DNA from 2 places in the Actinotalea sp. JY-7876 genome. Region 1 is predicted to be linked to the other one. Evidence: riboswitches for the same ligand, from Rfam matches in the RefSeq annotation. Region 1 holds a riboswitch; the other holds the start of a gene.
The links. A riboswitch is a leader RNA that binds a small molecule or an ion and turns the genes downstream of it on or off. The one in region 1 is predicted to bind cyclic di-GMP.
Positions count from the first base shown of each region.

Region 2: linked by a shared signal. The riboswitch ahead of H2O74_RS07505 (BldC family transcriptional regulator) and the one ahead of H2O74_RS12260 (EAL domain-containing protein) in region 1 are both predicted to bind cyclic di-GMP.

Region 1 covers NZ_CP059493.1:2,659,510-2,662,705, reverse strand. Annotated here, with positions in the region: gene H2O74_RS12270 (FAD-dependent oxidoreductase) at 1-454, opposite strand, end outside; gene H2O74_RS12265 (hypothetical protein) at 704-1,072, shown strand; gene H2O74_RS12260 (EAL domain-containing protein) at 1,118-1,978, opposite strand; cyclic di-GMP riboswitch class I at 1,988-2,064, opposite strand; gene H2O74_RS12255 (low molecular weight phosphatase family protein) at 2,170-2,760, opposite strand; gene H2O74_RS12250 (DUF4012 domain-containing protein) at 2,881-3,196, shown strand, end outside.
Region 2 covers NZ_CP059493.1:1,596,511-1,599,706, forward strand. Annotated here, with positions in the region: gene rpsA (30S ribosomal protein S1) at 1-264, shown strand, start outside; gene coaE (dephospho-CoA kinase) at 353-1,000, shown strand; gene H2O74_RS07500 (pyroglutamyl-peptidase I) at 997-1,644, shown strand; gene H2O74_RS07505 (BldC family transcriptional regulator) at 1,724-1,930, opposite strand; cyclic di-GMP riboswitch class I at 1,946-2,020, opposite strand; gene uvrB (excinuclease ABC subunit UvrB) at 2,199-3,196, shown strand, end outside.

The DNA.
Region 1 (3,196 bases):
CCCGGGCGTCGAGCGCGTCGAGGTCGGGGACGGTGCGCAGGGCGTGCACGGACGGGTGGTCGAGCCCGTCGATCGGCGGCCGGACGGCGACGGCACCCGGCGCCAGCAGGAGCGCGTCGTAGGAGAGGGTGTCCGGCCCGTCCGCGGTGAGCACCGTGACGGTGCGAGCGGCCGGGTCGACGGCGGTGACGCGTGTCCCGGTGCGCACGTCCAGCGCGAGGGCAGCGGCCAGGGATGCGGGCGTGTGCAGGAGGAGGGCCTCGCGCTCCGCGATCTCGCCGGACAGGTGGTAGGGCAGGCCGCAGTTGGCGAACGAGACGTAGTCGGACTGCTCGAGGACGACGATCTCGGCGTGCTCGTCCAGCCGCCGGGCGCGCGCGGCGGCGCTCATGCCGCCCGCGACACCTCCGACGACGACGATCCGCGCCGGGGCGGTGGGAGGGGTCGTGGACATGCCTCCACGATACCCCCGGGGGTATGGCGGGGTGGGTCGCGGGGCGTGTCCTGCCTCACGATCACCTGCGGCAGGGACGGGTCACGCGTCGTCACCCCGGGCGATGCGGGCCGCGCGGAGGTGGGCCGTGGGTCGGACGCCGCGCGCGTGGCGTCGGTCGCTCGGGCGACGTGCCCGCCGGGGCTCCCCGCCTAGCGTCCGGAGCGCCGGCGCGGCACACCCGCCGCACCACGGACCCGAGGAGATTCCATGCCCACGAGCACGAGGCCGTCCCGCCGCCTGTCGACGACGCTGCTGGTCCTGGGCGTCGTGCTGTCCTTCTCGTCCGCCGTCTGCTTCCTCCTGCTCGACCTGCCGGGCGCGGGCACGGCGCTCTTCACGGGCGTCGTCGTGGTGGCGGCCGTCGGGTTCGTCGCCGAGCGTGCGGACGAGCGCCGGCGCGCCGCGTGGTTCGCCGCCCGGCACGGGTCCGTCGCCGCCGTCGCCGCCGGGCTCGACGTCGACGCGGTGCGGCGGTGCCGCGACCAGCAGGGCGAGGTGAGCGCCGTCGTCGCTGTGCGCAGGCAGCAGCCGGACCTCACGCTCCTGCAGGCCGTCGAGCTCGTCCGGTCCCTGTGAGGCCGCGGGGCCGGGGTGCGTCGACCGGCCCCGCCGGGCTAGGGCTCAGCGCGAGCGAGCGAGCAGCCCGGCGAGGTCCTCGAGCGGGGCCGGCCGGCCCAGCAGGTAGCCCTGCGCCCGGTCGCAGCCCGCCAGGCGTGCGGCCTCGTACTGCGCGGGCGTCTCGATGCCCTCGGCGACCACCCGGGCACCGTCGGCCTTCGCGGCGGCGACGATCTCGCGGACGACGTCGACCGTGCCGATGCTCGCGTCGTCCATCGCGGCGGTCAGCGCGCGGTCGACCTTGACCTCCCCGACCCGCAGCTGCGCGAGGCGGCCCGGGGAGGAGGCGCCGGTGCCGACGTCGCTCACCGAGACGCGCACGCCGCGACGGTGGAGCCCGAGCGCGACGTCGCGCGCCGCGTAGATCTGGGCGAGCACGTCGCGCAGGCCCATCTCGACCGTGAGCAGCTCGATGGGCAGGCCGGCCGCCCGCGTGGCCTGCTCGACCTCGGTGAGGAAGGTGGGGTCGGTGAGCTGGGAGGCCGTGACGTTGACGGCGACCTCGATGGTGCGGCCGCGCGAGGCCAGCCAGGCGCCGTCGCGGCACGCGGTGCGCAGGGCCCACGTGTCGATCATGCCCATGAGACCGTTGCTCTCCGCCAGGGGCAGGAACTGCCCCGGCGTCATGAGGCCGTGGTCGGGGTGGGCCCAGCGGATCAGCGCCTCCATGGCGACCACGCGGCCGTCGCCCAGGTCCAGCTGCGGCTGGTAGTGCATGCGCAGCTGGCCGCCGCCGAGCTCGCGCTGCAGCTCGACCTCGAGGGCGTCGGGACGACGGTTGAACAGGCCGAGCGCGAGCTGCGCGGCGCCCTGGTCTGCGTCCAGCGCGGTGTCGGTGTTGGCGGCGCGGTCGAGCGTGGCCATGCGTGTCCCTTCGGTAGCCCGGCCGACCGGCGTGCGGTCCCGTGGCGTTGCGGCCCCGCCTCGCGACGGGTGTGCCCTTGTCGTCGTCCCGGTGAGGGACTGTCACTGAGTGTGAGCGCGGCGCGGGCGCGCGATGACGCGAGAGTTGCGGTTGCCGCCGCGGGTTCACCCGCTCGGCCCACCGGGGCGGGTCAGCCGCGGGCGATCGCCACGATCGTCGCGACGGCGGGTGCCATGACGTCGAAGACCTGCGCGTAGACCGCGTCCCCGCGCCGGTACGGGTCGACGACGTCGTCGGCGTCGGGCGCGACCGGGGTGCGCCCGCGCTGCGCCGTCGCGAGCGGGACGAGCGCGGCGAGGCGCTCGGCGGGGGTCCCGGCCGGCAGCTGCGCCGGGTCGACGGCGGCCGCGAGCCGGGCGAACTCGAGCAGCGTGAAGGCGCGCCGCACGGTCGCCGGTGCGGCCTCGACGACGGCGCTGCGGTGGGCGCGCGTCAGGGCGAGCACCAGGTCGGCGTCGCGCGCGAGGCGCTCGGTGAGCTGCCGGGCGGCGAAGCCGTCCGCGGTGCCGCCAGCGGTGGTCAGCAGCGGGACCATCGGCTCGGAGACGGGGTAGCCGACCATCGCGTGGGTCCCGGCGCTGGTCACGCTCACGCCGGAGTCGGGGCCGAGCCCGGCCGCGAGGAGGCGCTCGACCGCGGGGGAGCGGCAGATGTTGCCCGTGCACACGGTCAGGATCGAGAAGGTGGCGCGAGACGTCGGTGCGGAGGAGTCGGTCGTCACGGGCACAGTGTGGCGGGTCGGGGCGCCGCGCGTCAGTCGGCGTCGTGGCCGTGGTGGTCACGCGCGCCGCCGCGATGAGTAGGCTCGGCCGCTGCACGGGGTCAACCAGAGGAGCCAGTGGTGACGAACGCCGGGGGCGTGGAGGCCGCGCCCACCCGCCGTTCGCGCCGGGCCGCGGAGGCGCCGCGGCACGCGTCCGCCGCCCGACGTCGCCGACGCCGCCCCGTCCTGACCGCCGTGCAGTGCCTGCTGGTGCTGCTCGTCGCGTGGGCCGGGTGGCTCGCCCTCGACGCGCTGCGCGCCCGGGAGGAGCTGCTCACCGCGGCGGGCCTGGTGACGCAGCTCCAGGACCAGGTGCTCGCCGGTGACCGTGCCGCCGCCGAGACGACCCTCGCCGACCTCCAGGACCACTCGGACCGCGCCATGGCAGCAGCGC
Region 2 (3,196 bases), 1.1 Mb from region 1:
TGGCTCGAGGGCTTCGAGGCGCAGCGCGAGACGTGGGAGGCGCAGTACGCCGCCGCGCACGCCCGCTGGGAGGCGCACAAGAAGCAGGTCCTCGAGGCCGTGCAGGCCGACGCGGACGCGTCGAGCAGCACCTCGGAGTCGAGCTCCAGCTCCAGCAGCAGCAGCGCGTCGACGTACTCGTCGGCTCCCGTCGAGGAGGCCGCGGGCACGCTCGCGTCCGACGAGGCGCTCGCCGCTCTGCGCGAGAAGCTCACCGGCAACTGACGCCCGCGCCTCGGCGCGACGTCGGCACGGCCGCACGACGGGCCGGTCACCTTCGGGTGGCCGGCCCGTCGGCGTCTAGGCTGGATCCGTGACCGTCGACGAGGAGCTCACGGGCGATCGCGCCAGGACGGTTCGGCGGATCGGCCTCACGGGCGGGATCGCCGCCGGCAAGTCCGTCGTGGCCGCGCGTCTGGCGTGGCTCGGTGCGGCCGTGGTGGACCACGACGTGCTCGCGCGGCAGGTCGTCGCCCCGGGGAGCCCCGGCCTGGCCGCCGTCGTGGCCGCCTTCGGCGGGGGTGTCCTGACCGCGGCCGGCGAGCTCGACCGGCCTGCCCTCGGCCGGGTGGTGTTCGCGGACCCGGCGGCGCGCGAGCGGCTGAACGGCCTGGTGCACCCGCTCATCCGGGCGGCGGCCCACGCCGCGGAGGCCGCCGCGGTGGCGGCCGGGTACGACGTCGTGGTCCACGACATCCCGCTGCTGGTGGAGACCGGCCAGGCCGGACGCTTCGACGAGGTCGTCGTGGTGGACGCCCCGGCCCAGCTGCGCCTGCGGCGTCTCGTCGAGGGGCGTGGGCTGGACGCGGAGGAGGCCTGGGCGCGCCTCGCCGCGCAGGCGGACGACGAGGCCCGGATCGAGGCGGCGGACGTCGTGCTCGACGGCGCGGGCTCCGTCATGGACCTGCAGGCCCAGGTGGACCGGCTCTGGGAGCGCTGGCGCACGGCGGCACCCGCGTGAGCCGGACGGTGCTCCTCACGGGCTTCGAGCCGTTCGACGGGCAGGTGGCGAACGCGTCCTGGGACGCCGTGCGTGCGGTGGCTCAGGGCTGGGACCGCGACGAGCAGGTCGTGGTCGCGCGGCTGCCGGTCTCGTTCCGCGGTGCACGCCAGCGGCTGCGGGACGCGGTCCGGGAGCACGCGCCCGACGTCGTCGTGCTCGTCGGGGAGGCGGGCGGCCGGTCCGCCGTCGGCGTGGAGCGCGTGGCGCTCAACGTCATCGACGCGCGGATCCCGGACAACGACGGCTCCGCGCCGGTGGACGTGCCCGTCGTGGCCGGCGGTCCGACGGCGCTCCTGAGCGGTCTGCCCGTCAAGGCGTGCCTCGCGGCGGTGCGCGCGGCGGGCGTCCCGGCGGAGGTCTCGAACACCGCCGGCACCTACGTGTGCAACGCGACGTTCTACGCGCTCATGCACCTGCTGGCGTGCTCACCCGGCCTCCCGGGCGTGCGCGGCGGCCTCGTGCACGTCCCGCGCGACGTCGCGCAGGTGCGTCCCGGTGAGGCGTCGCTGCCGGTGGGGCAGTCGGCGGTGGCGCTGTGGGCCGTCCTCGGGGCGTGTCTCGACGGCAGCGAGATCACGATGGCCGCCGGGTCCGAGGCGTGAGTCGGCAGGCGGGGTGACGCGGGTCGGCCCGGCCCGGCCCGGCGCTCGCGCGTCGGGCCGACCGGGCCGGTCGCCGGTGTCAGTTCTGCTGCGTCGGCACCATCGAGAGCAGGCCCTCGATCTCGGCAGCGACGAAGCGGCGGTGACCGCCGAGGGTGCGCACGGCGCTGATCTTGCCGGCGTTGGCCCAGCGCGTGACGGTCTTGGGGTCGACCCGGAACATCGTCGCGACCTCGCCGGGCGTGAGCAGGGCGTTGGTCGTCGTGGTGGTGGGGGCTGTCTGCATGTCGTGTCCTTGTCATCTGGTGGCTGGGCTGCCCTGGTCGGGCCCCTGGCTTTGCGTCCCCGCCTTGCGGCGGGTTTGCCCTTGTCTGTGACGAGGCGGTGGTCCGGATGATCCGGACTCCGTGCCTCACAACACGGTATCGGGGACGAACCGGACAGGCTTGAGGGCGCGCCGATGTGATCTACGTCACACGAGATCGTCGCGCGGCTGTGCCGGCCGGACCGACCCCGGGACGGGCCGTGTCGGACCCGCGACGTACCGTGGAGCCATGCGCCCCGTGACCGACCTCCAGCGCCGTGCCGCCACCCTCGAGGTGGTCTCCGAGTACACCCCGTCGGGCGACCAGCCCACGGCGATCGCCGAGCTCACCGAGCGGATCCAGGCGGGCGAGAAGGACGTCGTGCTCCTGGGCGCCACGGGTACCGGCAAGTCGGCGACGACGGCGTGGCTCATCGAGAAGCTGCAGCGTCCGACCCTGGTGATGGCGCCGAACAAGACGCTGGCGGCGCAGCTGGCGACGGAGTTCCGCGAGCTGCTGCCGAACAACGCGGTCGAGTACTTCGTCTCGTACTACGACTACTACCAGCCCGAGGCGTACATCGCGCAGACGGACACCTACATCGAGAAGGACTCGTCGATCAACGACGAGGTGGAGCGGCTGCGCCACTCCGCGACGAACTCGCTCCTGACGCGGCGCGACGTCATCGTGGTGGCGTCCGTGTCGTGCATCTACGGCCTCGGCACGCCCCAGGAGTACGTCGACCGCATGGTGCACCTGGCCGTGGGGGACCAGATCGAGCGCGACCAGCTGCTGCGCCGGTTCGTGACCATGCAGTACACCCGCAACGACATGGCGTTCACGCGCGGCACGTTCCGGGTCCGCGGGGACACCGTGGAGATCATCCCGGTGTACGAGGAGCTGGCGATCCGGATCGAGTTCTTCGGCGACGAGATCGAGGCCATCCACCTGCTGCACCCCCTGACGGGCGACGTCCTGCGCTCGGAGGCCGACGTCCACCTGTTCCCGGCGACGCACTACGTCGCGGGGCCCGAGCGCATGGAGCGGGCGATCTCCTCGATCGAGGCCGAGCTCGAGGAGCGGCTGGCCGAGCTCGAGCGGCAGAACAAGCTGCTCGAGGCGCAGCGGCTGCGCATGCGCACCACGTACGACATCGAGATGATGCGCCAGGTCGGCAGCTGCTCGGGCATCGAGAACTACTCGCGGCACATCGACGGGCGCGGTCCGGGCACGCCTCCCCACACGCT